3 regions of the Streptomyces sp. NPDC046805 genome follow, and region 3 is predicted to be linked to each of the others. Evidence: riboswitches for the same ligand, from Rfam matches in the RefSeq annotation. Region 3 holds a riboswitch; each other region holds the start of a gene.

Region 1 (4,660 bases), on a different contig from region 3:
GTACGTAGACGCCCTGGCCGCCGCAGAACGGGTTGCCCTTGTAGGTGAGGAGCGCGATATCGAGCGGTCGCCCGCCATCGGCTGCGGGGTCCTCGCAGGCACCCGCATCCCTGGCCTCAGCGGTCACTCCGGGCCCCCTTCTCCGCGACATTCCGCGAGATTACGCGGCGGCGTTAATCTAGAACAAGTTTCAGACTTGAGCGTTCAAGAGGCTCTGAATCTACCGGCAGGTAGCAGTGTTGTGAGCGAGGGGCCAGGTGATTCACGCCACGGCGGGGGCCTCTGCCATGCTGTGCGGTCACACCCCCTCACCGACCGTCACGGAAGCGGGGCCACGCCCGCGGAAGCCAAGGTGGAAGCAAGGTGAAAGCCAGTACCGCCCGTCCTGCCCCGCCGCCGCTCACCGAGCGGCAGGAGGCCCGCCGCCGCCGGATCCTGCAGGCCAGCGCCGAGTTGGCCGGCCGGGGCGGCTACGACGCGGTGCAGATGCGGGAGGTCGCCGAGGCCTCGCGGGTGGCCCTCGGCACGCTCTACCGCTACTTCCCCTCCAAGGTGCACCTGCTGGTCGCCACGATGCAGGACCAGTTGGAGCACCTCCACGCCACGCTGAACAGGAAGCCCCCCACAGGTGACACCGCCGGGCAGCGGGTGGCGCAGACCCTGATGCGCGCCTTCCGCGCCCTGCAGCGCGAACCGCAGCTGGCCGGCGCCATGGTCCGCGCCCTGAACTTCGCGGACCGCAGCGTCTCCCCCGAGGTCGACCGGGTGTCCCGGCAGACGAGGGCGATCATCCTGGACGCGATGGGCGTGGAGGACCCGGCCCCGGACCAGCTCTCCGCGGTCCGCGTCATCGAGCACACCTGGCACTCGGCACTGATCACCTGGGTCTCGGGCCGCGCCTCGATCGAGCAGGTCAGGACGGACATCGAGACGGTGTGCCGGCTCATCGACCCGACGGGTCCGCGGGATTAGGGCACACAAAAACCTACGAAACGGGTTCCCTTCGCCGGTATTGTCCGGATCAGGTATTGGGGGTCGCCTTCCGGCCTGACTGCTGCCTTCTGGCCTCTCAGCCCGACCGAGGACGTCGGCCTCAGTGGATGCTTTTGCGTCCACCAAAGTCGGCTACTCCGGTCGAACTCCCTCACTCGTTCCGTAGGCCACTTTCAGGATAGAACTCCCGAGCCGTTGGCAATACCCCAAAGAGGAAGATTTTTCCTATCTCCACGGCCTCACCACCACCCCTGAGCATTCCGCCTACGGGCCGGTAGAGTGTGCGCGTCGTCATCACACCCGTACGGGGGGAAGCCGGTGCAATTCCGGCGCTGACCCGCAACCGTGAGCCGTTCCGCGAGGGCCGGTGAGCCGGACTGCCCCGCCCGGGACGTTGACCGGCTCACGTGCGTCGGCACCCGCCCGCGCACGGCACCGTCGAGGTATACGGAGCCGAGCCGCCGGGGCCGTCGTCCCGTGCTGCCCGGCTCCCCCTAGGGAGAGGCATCCGCCGACCATGACCGTCCTCCGCAGCGCGGCTGCCCTGGCCGCAGTCGGCGTGATCGCCGCCGCCACGCCCGCGATAGCCGCCGACCCCTCCCCGTCCGCGCCGGCCGCGCTCCCGTCCGGGCTGTACGGCAGCGCCGACCCGAAGTACGACGGCGTCTGGCGCCAGTCGCTCGCGCTGCTCGCCCAGCACACCGTGCACGTCACTCCGGCCACCAAGGCCGTCGACTGGCTGACCGGGCAGCAGTGCGCGGACGGCGCCTTCGCCCCCTTCCGCGCCGAACCGGCCAAGGCCTGCGACGCCAAGGTCATGGTGGACACCAACAGCACGGCCGCCGCCGTGCAGACCCTGAAGGCGCTCGGCGGGCAGGACGCCGCGGTCGGCAAGGCCGTGACCTGGCTGAAGTCCGTGCAGAACGCGGACGGCGGCTGGGGCTACACGCCGGGCGGACCCAGCGACGCGAACTCCACCTCCGTCGTCATCGGCGCGCTCGCGGCCGCCGGTCAGCAGCCCGCGTCGGTCGTCAAGGGCGGCAAGTCGCCGTACGACGCCCTCTTGAAGCTGTCCCTGCCGTGCTCCGGTGACGGCGCGGGCGCCTTCGCCTACCAGCCGGACAAGAAGGGCAAGTTGGCCGCCAACGCGGACGCGACCGCAGCGGGCGTGGTGGGTGCGCTGGGCCGGGGCATGGTCGTCGACGCGGCGAAGGCCGACGCCGGCAAGAAGGCGGACGCCTCCTGCACCGGCTCCGGCAAGGCCACCCCGGAGCGGGCGGCGGTCAACGGAGCGGCGTACCTCGCCAAGGCGGTCGCCAAGAGCGGCCACCTCGACTCGGTGCTCCCCGGCTCCACCGACCAGCCCGACTACGGCAACACCGCGGACGCGGTCGTCGCGCTCGCCGCGCAGGGCGGTGCCGGCCGTGCCGCGAAGCCCCTGGCCTGGCTGGAGAAGAACGCCGCCCCCTGGGCGAAGCAGAGCGGCCCCGCCGCCTACGCCCAGCTGATCTTCGCGGCCCACGCCACCGGCACCGACCCGCGTGCCTTCGGCGGCACGAACCTGGTGAAGGCGCTCGACGCCACAGGCCCGGCGCCGCAGCAGGCCAAGGCCGTCGCCGAGTCCGGCACGCGGGCCGAGCAGAGCACGAGCACCAAGGTCTGGTGGATCGTCGGCGTCGGCCTCGTCGCGGGCATCGGCATCGGCTTCCTGTTCAGCGGACGCAAGAAGAAGCAGCAGCCGTGACCTCCGGCCGCCGTGCCGCGACGCTGCTCCTGGCCGGGTTCCTCCTGTGGGGGACCGCCGGCCAGGCGCAGGCCGCGGGCTACCGCTACTGGTCCTTCTGGGAGCGCACGGGCGACCACTGGACCTACGCCACCGAGGGCCCGGCGACCGCCCGCCCCTCCGACGGCGAGGTCCAGGGCTTCCGCTTCGCGGTGAGCGAGGACTCGGCCGACGCGACGCGCCCGCGCGGCCGTGCGGACTTCGACGCGATCTGCGCGAAGACCCCTGCCCGGGACGGCAGGAAGCGGGTGGCGCTGGTCATCGACTTCGGTACGGCGGCGGACGCGCCGTCGGGCGAGACGCCCCCGCAGGGGCGGACGGCGTGCGCGTCGGTCTCCTCCGACGCGACGACGGCCGAGGCCCTGGCGGCCGTGGCCAAGCCCCTGCGCTACGACGCGAACGCCCTGCTGTGCGCGATCAGCGGCTATCCGCAACAGGGCTGCGGCGAGCAGGTGTCGACGGACGGGAAGCCGGCGGGCGGCGCGGCGGCGGACTCCGCGAAGAAGCCGGCGGCCGAGGGTCGCGGCCACGACGACGGCCACGGTCCGTCGGTGGGGCTGATCGCGGGAGCGGGCGCGGTCGTGCTCCTGGGCGCGGCAGCGGTGTGGCAGGCGCGGCGGCGCGGGGATGCGTAAGCCGTACGGCCCTGTGCATCCCGGTGCCTGGTGGTTGTGGTCCCTCGGTCTCGGGACCGCGGCCACCCGCACCACCAACCCCCTCCTCCTCGCCCTGCTGATCGCCGCGGCGGGCTATGTGGTCGCCACGCACCGCACCGCCGCCCCCTGGGCCCGCTCCTACGCCGCGTTCGCCAAGCTCGCCCTCGCCGTCCTCGTCATCCGGCTCGTCTTCGCGGTGGTCCTCGGCTCCCCCGTCCCCGGCACCCATGTGATCGCCACGCTCCCCGAAGTCCCGCTCCCCCACTGGGCGCAGGGCATCCGGCTCGGCGGCCGGGTCACCGCCGAGGCGCTCGTCTTCGCGCTGTACGACGGCCTGAAGCTGGCGACCCTGCTCATCTGCGTCGGCGCCGCCAACGCTCTCGCCAACCCGGCCCGCCTGCTCAAGTCCCTGCCGGGCGCCCTGCACGAGACGGGCGTGGCCGTGGTCGTCGCCCTCACCTTCGCCCCGAACCTCATCGCCGACGTCCAGCGCCTGCGCGCCGCGCGCCGCCTGCGAGGCCGCCCCGACCACGGCATCCGGGGCCTGCTCCAGGTCGGACTCCCGGTCCTGGAGGGCGCCCTGGAACGCTCCGTCGCCCTCGCCGCCTCGATGGACGCGCGCGGTTACGGCCGCAGCGTCGAGGTCTCCGCCTCCGTGCGCCGTACGACCGCCGCCCTCACGCTCGGCGGCCTGCTCGGCGTCTGCGTGGGAACGTACGGACTGCTCACCGCCGACGGCGGCACGTACGGACTTCCGGTCCTGCTCGTCTCGGTCGCCGCCGCCCTCGCGGGGCTGCGCCTCGGCGGCCGCCGTTCGCCGCGCACCCGCTACCGGCCCGACTCCTGGAACGCGCGCGCGTGGCTGGTCGCCGCCTCCGGCGTCGCGGTCGCCGCGCTGCTCGCGCTCGCGGGCGCCCGCGATCCTGCCGCGCTGCACCCCGGAGTCGTCCCGCTCACCGCGCCCGGCCTGCCCCTGTGGCCGGCGGCGGCCGAACTCCTCGCCCTGGTCCCCGCCTTCGTCGCCCCCAAAGCACCCAAGACCCCCGAAGCCCCCAAGGAGCCGTCGTGATCCGCTTCGAGGACGTCAGCGTCACGTACGACGGGGCGGCCGAACCCACCGTCCGGGGCGTGGACTTCACGGTCCCGGAGGGCGAACTCGTGCTGCTCGTCGGCCCCTCGGGCGTGGGCAAGTCCACGGTCCTCGGCGCGGTCAGCGGGCTCGTCCCGC
Region 2 (4,660 bases), on a different contig from region 3:
TGACGATGACGGCCTATCAGCTCTGGCAGCGTGAGCAGCGTACTCGGCGCGTCGCTGCCGCCCAGGACGGGGGTGCGTCGGAATGAAAAACGGCGTGAACGGCGTCGCGCTCGGCGTCTTCGTCTTCTTCTTCCTGGCCGTCACGGTCATGGGCTTCCTGGCCGCGCGCTGGCGCAAGGCCGAGAACGAGCAGAGCCTCGACGAATGGGGCCTGGGCGGACGGTCGTTCGGCACCTGGATCACCTGGTTCCTGCTCGGCGGCGACCTGTACACGGCCTACACGTTCGTGGCGGTCCCGGCGGCCATCTACGCGGCGGGCGCGGCGGGCTTCTTCGCGGTGCCGTACACGATCCTCGTCTACCCGCTGATCTTCACGTTCCTGCCGCGCCTGTGGTCGGTCTCGCACAAGCACGGCTACGTGACGACCTCGGACTTCGTGCGCGGCCGCTTCGGCTCCAAGGGCCTGTCGCTCGCGGTGGCCCTCACCGGCATCCTGGCCACCATGCCGTACATCGCGCTCCAACTCGTCGGCATCCAGGCGGTGCTGGACGTGATGGGCATCGGCGGCGACACGAGCTCCAACTGGTTCATGAAGGACCTGCCGCTGCTGCTCGCCTTCGGTGTGCTGGCCGCGTACACCTACTCGTCCGGCCTGCGGGCCCCCGCGCTGATCGCGTTCGTCAAGGACGCGCTGATCTACATCGTCATCGCGGTGGCGATCATCTACATCCCGATCAAGCTGGGCGGTTTCGAGCACATCTTCGCCAAGGCCGGCGACGCGTTCGCGCAGACCAACCCGGCGACCGGAAAGCCGCGTGGCGCGCTCTTCCCGCCGGAGGCGGGCCAGTGGTCGTACGCCACCCTGGCGCTCGGCTCCGCGCTCGCGCTCTTCATGTACCCGCACTCGATCACCGCGACCCTGTCGTCCAAGAGCCGTGACGTGATCCGCCGCAACACCACGATCCTGCCGCTGTACTCCCTGATGCTCGGCCTGCTCGCGGTGCTGGGCTTCATGGCGATCGCGGCCGGGGTGAAGGTCACCAACGGGCAGCTGGCGATCCCGCAGCTGTTCGAGAACATGTTCCCGTCCTGGTTCGCGGGTGTGGCCTTCGCGGCGATCGGCATCGGCGCGCTGGTGCCCGCGGCCATCATGTCGATCGCGGCGGCGAACCTGTTCACCCGCAACATCTACAAGGACTTCATCAAGCCGGACGCGACGCCGCAGCAGGAGACCCGGGTCTCCAAGATCGTGTCGCTGCTGGTGAAGGTGGGCGCGCTGGTCTTCGTCCTGACCATGGACAAGACCGTGGCCATCAACTTCCAGCTGCTCGGCGGTATCTGGATCCTGCAGACCTTCCCGGCGCTGGTCGGCGGCCTGTTCACCCGCTGGTGCCACCGCTGGGCGCTGCTCGCCGGCTGGGCGGTCGGCATGGTCTACGGCACGCTCACCGCGTACGGTGTCGTCTCCCCGACGAACCCGGCGCAGAAGCACTTCGGTGGCCCGGCGGCGGCCATCCCCGGCATCGGTGACATGGGCTACATCGGCATGACGGCGTTCGTGCTCAACGTGGTCGTCACGGTGGTCCTCACTCTCGCCCTGAAGGCCGTCAAGGCCCCTGAGGGCGTCGACGAGACCCGGCCGGAGGACTACACGGCGGACGCGGGCGACCCGGGCGTCCAGGTGGAGCTGCCGCCGGCGACGGCGGGCTCGGCGCACTGAGCCGAACACGACGGCACTGAGCCGTACGCGAGCGACGGGCCGCCGGAGAAAAACCGGCGGCCCGTTGCCGTACCCGTCCGGCACACTCGGCTCCATGGACATCGTGATCAGGCAGGCGGCACCCGGCGATTACGACGCGCTCGGCGAGATCACCGCGCAGGCCTACCTCCGGGACGGGCTGCTCACGTTCGGGGAGGCGGACTGGTACCTCGGGGAGCTGCGGGACGTCGCGAAGCGGGCGGCCGCCGCCGAGGTGCTCGTGGCGGCCGACGGCGACCGGATCCTCGGCGGAGTCACCTTCGTGCCGTCCGGCGGTCCCATGGCCGACGTCGCCCGGCCCGAGGAGGCCGAGATACGGATGCTCGCCGTCGCGCACGCGGCGCGCGGACGGGGAGCCGGGGAGGCGCTCGTACGGGCCTGTGTCGAGCGGGCGCGGGCCACGCGCGGCTGCGTGGGCATCGTCCTGTCGACGCAGCAGGCCATGCACACCGCCCACCGCATCTACGAACGGCTGGGCTTCGTCCGCAGCCCCGGGCGCGACTGGAACCCGATCCCGGACGTCGGCGACTTCACGCTGCTCACCTACGAGTTGACCTTCTGACACGCTCCGGAGTCACCACGACACAACATATGGGGGTGTCTCTCACACCCGGCACAAGATGTATGCTCATGCTCGCTGTCGTCGCAGGGGAATCCGGTGCGAATCCGGAACTGTCCCGCAACGGTGTACTTGTGCATGTCCGTCCCCCTCCCGGTGACGGCGCACGAGCGTCAGTCCGAGGACCTGCCGACAGTGCGCCCGGCCGTCCGGCCCGGGTGTTCTGACGTCCGGGCCTCGCGGAGTGGGCCGGTGGACGCGACGCGCCGTGCGCTCGTGTGCTGCCCCTGCCCTCCGCAAGGCCCTGTGCCGAGCGAGGGAGAGCCCCACGTGACCATCGCGCCAGCCGACCCGGCTTCAGCGACCGGCGTTTCCGCCACGGACCTGGAGACCGACGGTCCCGGTGCCGCGCTGCTGCGGACCCTGACCGAGCTGACCGCCGACCTTCCCGACGCCGACCCCGGCCGGGTCGCCGCCGCCGCGTTGCGCGGCCGGTCCGCGCGCGCGGACGAGCGGGAGTTGCGTGAGCTGGCCACGGAGGCGGCCGCGGGCCTCATCTCCGAGGACCCCGCCTACTCCCGGCTGGCCGCCCGCCTGCTGGCCGTCGGCATCCGCGCCGAGGCCGCGTCGCAGGGCGTCACGTCCTTCACGGAGTCCGTCACCCTGGGGCACCGGGAAGGGCTCATCGCCGACCGCACCGCCGAGTTCGCGCAGCTGCACGCCGAGCGGCTCGACGCGCTGGCCGACCCGGCCGCCGACGACCGCTTCGGCTACTTCGGCCTGCGCACGCTGTACAGCCGCTACCTCCTGCGCCACCCGATCACCCGCAAGGTCGTCGAGACTCCCCAGCACTTCATGCTGCGCGTCGCCGCCGGTCTCGCCGAGGACGACAGCACCCGCTCCGTCGACGAAGTCGCCGCGCTCTACGGGCTCATGAGCCGCCTCGACTACCTGCCCTCCTCCCCCACGCTCTTCAACTCCGGCACGCGGCACCCCCAGATGTCGTCGTGCTACCTCCTCGACTCCCCGCTGGACGAGCTGGACTCCATCTACGACCGCTACCACCAGGTGGCCCGCCTCTCGAAGCACGCGGGCGGCATCGGTCTGTCGTACTCCCGTATCCGCAGCCGCGGTTCGCTGATCCGCGGCACCAACGGGCACTCCAACGGCATCGTCCCGTTCCTGAAGACCCTCGACGCCTCGGTCGCCGCCGTGAACCAGGGCGGCCGGCGCAAGGGCGCCGCGGCCGTCTACCTGGAGACCTGGCACTCCGACATCGAGGAGTTCCTGGAGCTGCGCGACAACACCGGTGAGGACGCCCGGCGTACGCACAACCTCAACCTGGCGCACTGGATCCCGGACGAGTTCATGCGCCGGGTCAACGCCGACGCCGAGTGGTCGCTGTTCTCCCCGGCGGACGTGCCCGAGCTGGTCGACCTGTGGGGCGAGGAGTTCGACGCCGCGTACCGCAAGGCGGAGGCCGCCGGGCTCGCCAAGAAGACCATGCCGGCCCGCGACCTGTACGGCCGCATGATGCGCACCCTCGCGCAGACCGGCAACGGCTGGATGACGTTCAAGGACGCCGCCAACCGCACCGCCAACCAGACGGCCGAGCCGGGCCACGTCGTCCACTCCTCCAACCTCTGCACGGAGATCCTGGAGGTCACGGACGACGGGGAGACGGCGGTCTGCAACCTGGGTTCCGTGAACCTGGGCGCCTTCGTCGACACGGCGACCGGCGACATCGACTGGCAGCGCCTGGACGAGACGGTCCGCACGGCCGTCACCTTCCTCGACCGCGTCGTCGACATCAACTTCTACCCGACCGAGCAGGCGGGCCGCTCCAACGCCCAGTGGCGGCCGGTGGGTCTCGGCGCCATGGGCCTGCAGGACGTCTTCTTCAAGCTGCGCCTGCCCTTCGACTCGCCCGAGGCGCGCGCCCTGTCCACGCGGATCGCCGAGCGCATCATGCTCGCCGCGTACGAGGCCTCCGCCGACCTCGCCGAGCGCAACGGCGCGCTCCCGGCCTGGGAGAAGACCCGTACGGCCAAGGGTGTCCTGCATCCCGACCACTTCGGCGTCGAGCCGACCTGGCCGGAGCGCTGGGCGGCGCTTCGCGAGCGGATCGCCACGACCGGCATGCGCAACTCGCTGCTTCTGGCCATCGCGCCGACCGCCACCATCGCCTCGATCGCGGGCGTGTACGAGTGCATCGAGCCACAGGTCTCCAACCTCTTCAAGCGCGAGACCCTCTCGGGCGAGTTCCTGCAGGTCAACTCCTACCTGGTCGAGGACCTCAAGCAGCTCGGCGTCTGGGACGCCCGCACCCGCGAGGCGCTGCG
Region 3 (4,660 bases):
CAGCCGTACGACGGCGAGGTCCGCGGCCTCGATCAGCCCGGGAAGCTCCTCGGTGACGTCGACCCGGGTCGGGTTGCCGATGAGATAGGAGGCGCCGGAGGCACGGGCCGCCAGCAGATCGGTGTCGGCGGTCGACAACAACAACACTGTGCTCATGCGGGTGCTCCCGGGGGAATGAAAGGCAGTCCTTGCGGCGCGCCCGACTCGATGAGCCGCCACAGCGCGTCCGTGTCCGCGTGCTGTTCGATCAGGTCGCCGAGCCGGTCGAGCTGCTCCTCGCGCAGCGCGGCGAACGAGGTGTCGGGGGCCGGGACGAAGCGGCGGCCCGCGGCGGCCGCCACCTCGCGCAGGAAGGCCCGCCGGAAGCCGTCCGACTCCAGCGAGCCGTGCCAGTGCGTGCCCCAGGTGTGGCCGACCCGGCAGCCGTCCAGGAAGGGCTCACCGGCGCTGACTTGGGCGACGCCGTGGTGGATCTCGTATCCCTCGACGGGTTCGCCGAGGGCCTCGCCGACCGGCCGGGTGAGCGTCTTCTCGCGGGCGAAGCGCACGCGGACGGGCAGCACGCCGAGCCCGTCGACCAGGCCCGCCCGGCTCTCGACCTCGTCCTCGATCTGCTCGCCGAGGATCTGGAAGCCGCCGCAGACGCCGAGGACGGGGCGTCCTTCCGAGGCCCGGCGCACGATCGCGTCCGCCAGCCCGCGCTCGCGCAGCCAGGCGAGCGCCTTGACCGTCCCCCGGGTGCCCGGGATCACGACGAGATCGGCGTCGGCCAGTTCCTCGGGCCGGTCCACGAACCGCACCACGACGCCCGGCTCGGCGGCCAGGGCGTCCACGTCGGTGAAGTTGGACATGAGCGGGATCGCGCAGACGGCGACCCGCAGCACGTCCTCACCGACGGGCGGGGCGACGGTGGACTCGCGGACCGCTCCCCGCAGGGACACGCGCAGTCCGTCCTCCTCGTCGATGCCGAGCCCGTGCTGGAAGGGCAGCACGCCGTACGTCCGCCGGCCGGTGAGCGCGTGCAGCATGTCGAGGCCGGGTTCGAGCAGCGAGACGTCCCCGCGGAACTTGTTGACCAGGAACCCGGCGACCAGTTCCTGGTCCTCGGGCGCGAGCAGGGCGACGGTGCCGAAGAAGGAGGCGAAGACGCCGCCCCGGTCGATGTCGCCGACGACGAGCACGGGCAGCCGGGCGCCGCGCGCGATCCCCATGTTGACGATGTCGGTGCGCCGCAGATTGATCTCGGCGGGGGATCCGGCCCCCTCGCAGATCACCGCGTCGTAGGTGCCGCGCAGTTCGGCGAGGCTGTCCAGCACGGTGCCGAGCAGCTGCTGCTGCCGCCCGCCGTGATAGCCGCGCGCGCTCAGCTCGCCGACCGGCTTGCCGAGCAGCACGACCTGGCTGCTCCGGTCGCCGCCGGGCTTGAGCAGCACGGGGTTCATCAGCGCCGTCGGCTCGACGCGGCAGGCCTGGGCCTGCATGGCCTGCGCCCGGCCGATCTCCGCGCCCTCGCGCGTCACGAACGAGTTGAGGGACATGTTCTGCGCCTTGAACGGCGCGACCTTGACGCCCTGCCGCACCAGCCACCGGCAGATCCCGGCGGTGACGACGCTCTTGCCGGCGTCGGAGGTGGTGCCGGCGACGAGGAGTCCACCGCTCATGAGGCACGCCCCTTCGCTCGTGCCGCGGCGGTGACGGCCGCGCGCACGGCGACGGCGGCGCCGAGCGCGAGCCAGCCCACGCGCCGCGAGAGCCGTACGGCCCGTTCGATGTCCGGGGCGGTGACGGTGCGGCCGGTGCTGTTGAGCACCGGGCGGTGCTCGACGCGGCCCGCGTAGGACAGGGTTCCACCGAGCCGTACCCCCAGGGCGCCCGCGAAGGAGGCCTCGACCGGACCGGCGTTGGGGCTCGGGTGGCGGCGGGCGTCGGTGCGCCAGGCGCGCAGGGCGCCGCGCGGGTCGGGGCCTGCGGCCGCGGCGAGTACGGCGGTGAGCCGCGCCCCCGGCCAGCCGGCGGCGTCGTCGAGCCGCGCCGAGGCCCAGCCGTACCGCAGATAGCGGGGGGACCTGTGCCCGACCATGGCGTCGAGGGTGTTCACGGCGCGGAACCCGAGCAGCCCGGGCACGCCGCCCACGGCCCCCCACACCAGGGCGCCCACGACGGCGTCGGACGTGTTCTCGGCGACGGACTCCACGACGGCCCGGGCGATCCCGTGGGCGTCGAGGGCCTGCGGGTCCCGCCCGCACAGCCGCGGCAGCCGCGCCCGGGCCCCGGTCACGTCGCCGGCCTCCAGGGCGCGCCCGATGCCTCGGGCCTCCCGGGCGAGCGACGTGCTCCCGACGACGGCCCAGGTGGCGGCGCCGGTGAGGGCGAGGGATGCGGCGGGAGACGTACGTACGGCCCGGTCGGCCACGGCACCGAGGGCGACGGCGCCGCCGGCACACACGGCGGTGTGCAGCGCGCCCCATCCCCGGTGATCCCGCCACAGCTTCCGCTCCACGGCCCCGGCGGCCCGCCCGAAGGCGGCGACGGGATGCCCATGGCGCGGATCGCCCAGGAGGAGGTCACCGAGGAGGCCGGCGGCGGCGCCGTACGCGAAGACGCGATCGGCACGCATGCGGTCAGCCGGTCGTGGTGTCAGATGCAGTAGGCCTGGTTCGGAACGATCGGCAGCCGAGCATGGCGGTATGTCCTCACTCAGGGTGTCCACGCCCTGGTTCGACGAGACCGGCGGCGAGAGTTCCTGGCTCCCGGGAGTTGTCTCCCGGTGACAGTGGCGGGACCGCGCCGGATTCGCACCGGCTTCCTCTCCTGCCGCCGTATATGGCTTGGGCAGTCCACCACGCGCTCGGAAGGGCCGTCAACTGCCCGTTGACCTGCGAGGGAGAGTGTGCTGAGCCCCACAGACACGCGTAAGGCCCCTCCCTGATGCATCGGGTGCATCGAGGAGGAGCCTTGCGGACCTCGACGAGGTGGTGGGACGAGGCGGCGCCGGTGACCCTTCGGTCAGGCCTTGGCCATGATCAGGTAGATCCCGTACGCCACCGCGGCCGCGCACGCCGCGAAGCACACGTACGCACCGGTCACCGCCAGGGCAGCGGAGTCGCCCTGCGCGGCCGCCCGCTCGCGCCGGGACAGGCCCGACACGCCGAGCGTGAAGAGGGCCACGAGGCCGACGGTGACCGCGAGGCTGACGCCGAAGACGGAGCCGATGGCTGCCCAGTCGATGTTCATCGTGTTGCTTCCTTAGATACCGGTTGGGCGGGGCTCAGACGGTGGCGGCCGGGGAGGTGGCCGTTTCCTTGGCGGAGGTGGTGGCACTGGCGTGCGCCGGGGCCCGGTCCGAGGTCGAGGCCGTGGGCTGCGACGGGATCGCGGCCGTCCGGTCCTCGGTCGTCCGGTCCTCGGTCGTCGTGCCCGCCGGAGGCGGCGTCACGGCGGCCACGGCCGCGGTCACCACACCGGGCGACTCCTCGGTCTCGTTGACGTTGCTGTGGTCGACCACCTCGCGGCGGGAGACCTTCCAGATCGCGGCGCTGGCGGCGACCAGGAAGACGGCGACGAGCGCGGTGCCCCAGTCGCCCAGGCTCGTCACGCTCTCCGCGAGCGCGCCGACCAGGGCGGCGGCCGGAAGCGTCAGCACCCAGGCGACGACCATGCGGGTCGCAGTCGACCAGCGGACGGTGCCGCCCTTGCGGCCGAGACCCGCACCCATCACCGAGCCGGAGACGACGTGGGTGGTGGAGAGGGAGAAGCCGAGGTGGGAGGAGGCCAGGATGGCCGTGGCCGCGCTGGTCTGGGCGGCGAAGCCCTGCTGCGGCTGGAGCTCGGTCAGGCCCTTGCCCATGGTGCGGATGATGCGCCAGCCGCCGATGTAGGTGCCGAGCGCGATGGCGAGACCCGCGGACAGGATGACCCAGGTGGGAGGGTTCGAGCCCGGGGCGATGGCGCCGCCGGCGATCAGAGCCAGGGTGATGATGCCCATCGTCTTCTGCGCGTCGTTCGTGCCGTGCGCGAGGGACACCAGACCGGCGGAGGCGATCTGGCCGGCGCGGTAACCCTTGCGGGTCGCCTCGCCGTCGGCCTTCTTGCCGATGCCGTAGGAGAACCGGGTGGCGAGCATCGCAGCGAGGCCCGCGACGATCGGGGCCGCCACGGCCGGGAGCAGGACCTTGGTGACGAGCACGTCACCGTGGACGGCGCCGGTGCCCGCGGAGGCGATGGCGGCGCCGATCAGGCCGCCCATGAGGGCGTGCGAGGAGCTGGAGGGGAGGCCGACGAGCCAGGTCAGGAGGTTCCAGAGGATCGCGCCGACCAAGGCGGCGAAGATGACCTCGGGACGGATGCCGGTCTCGTCGACGAGACCTTTGGAGATCGTGTTGGCGACCTCCAAGGAGAGGAAGGCGCCCAGCAGGTTCAGAGCGGCGGACATGGCCACCGCGACCTTGGGCTTGAGCGCACCGGTCGAGATGGTCGTGGCCATCGCATTGGCGGTGTCGTGAAAACCGTTCGTGAAATCGAACGCGAGTGCGGTTACCACCACAATCGCGAGGATCAGCGAGAAGTTTTCCATTTACCCAGGCAATCGTTCGAGGTCATTGGCTGGTTGACCGTAAGGAACCTGAGTGAACGGAAGGTGAACTGAGACAGGCATCGTGGT

The links. Region 3 has a riboswitch for cobalamin ahead of ABZ910_RS02865 (cobalamin biosynthesis protein). Riboswitches for the same ligand answer to the same signal wherever they lie in the genome.
Region 1: linked by a shared signal. The riboswitch ahead of ABZ910_RS26785 (prenyltransferase/squalene oxidase repeat-containing protein) and the one ahead of ABZ910_RS02865 (cobalamin biosynthesis protein) in region 3 are both predicted to bind cobalamin.
Region 2: linked by a shared signal. The riboswitch ahead of ABZ910_RS16645 (ribonucleoside-diphosphate reductase subunit alpha) and the one ahead of ABZ910_RS02865 (cobalamin biosynthesis protein) in region 3 are both predicted to bind cobalamin.

Annotation. Positions count from the first base shown of each region.
Region 1 covers NZ_JBEYYC010000028.1:4,226-8,885, forward strand. The annotation lists gene ABZ910_RS26775 (glycosyltransferase family 4 protein) at 1-127, opposite strand, end outside; gene ABZ910_RS26780 (TetR family transcriptional regulator) at 364-972, shown strand; TPP riboswitch at 982-1,156, opposite strand; cobalamin riboswitch at 1,245-1,398, shown strand; gene ABZ910_RS26785 (prenyltransferase/squalene oxidase repeat-containing protein) at 1,511-2,737, shown strand; gene ABZ910_RS26790 (SCO2322 family protein) at 2,734-3,411, shown strand; gene ABZ910_RS26795 (CbiQ family ECF transporter T component) at 3,404-4,501, shown strand; gene ABZ910_RS26800 (ATP-binding cassette domain-containing protein) at 4,498-4,660, shown strand, end outside.
Region 2 covers NZ_JBEYYC010000013.1:173,630-178,289, forward strand. The annotation lists gene ABZ910_RS16630 (DUF3311 domain-containing protein) at 1-86, shown strand, start outside; gene mctP (monocarboxylate uptake permease MctP) at 83-1,720, shown strand; gene ABZ910_RS16640 (GNAT family N-acetyltransferase) at 1,815-2,321, shown strand; cobalamin riboswitch at 2,354-2,527, shown strand; gene ABZ910_RS16645 (ribonucleoside-diphosphate reductase subunit alpha) at 2,649-4,660, shown strand, end outside.
Region 3 covers NZ_JBEYYC010000002.1:17,165-21,824, reverse strand. The annotation lists gene cobN (cobaltochelatase subunit CobN) at 1-156, opposite strand, end outside; gene ABZ910_RS02870 (cobyric acid synthase) at 153-1,661, opposite strand; gene ABZ910_RS02865 (cobalamin biosynthesis protein) at 1,658-2,617, opposite strand; cobalamin riboswitch at 2,715-2,857, opposite strand; gene ABZ910_RS02860 (hypothetical protein) at 3,007-3,234, opposite strand; gene ABZ910_RS02855 (inorganic phosphate transporter) at 3,269-4,573, opposite strand.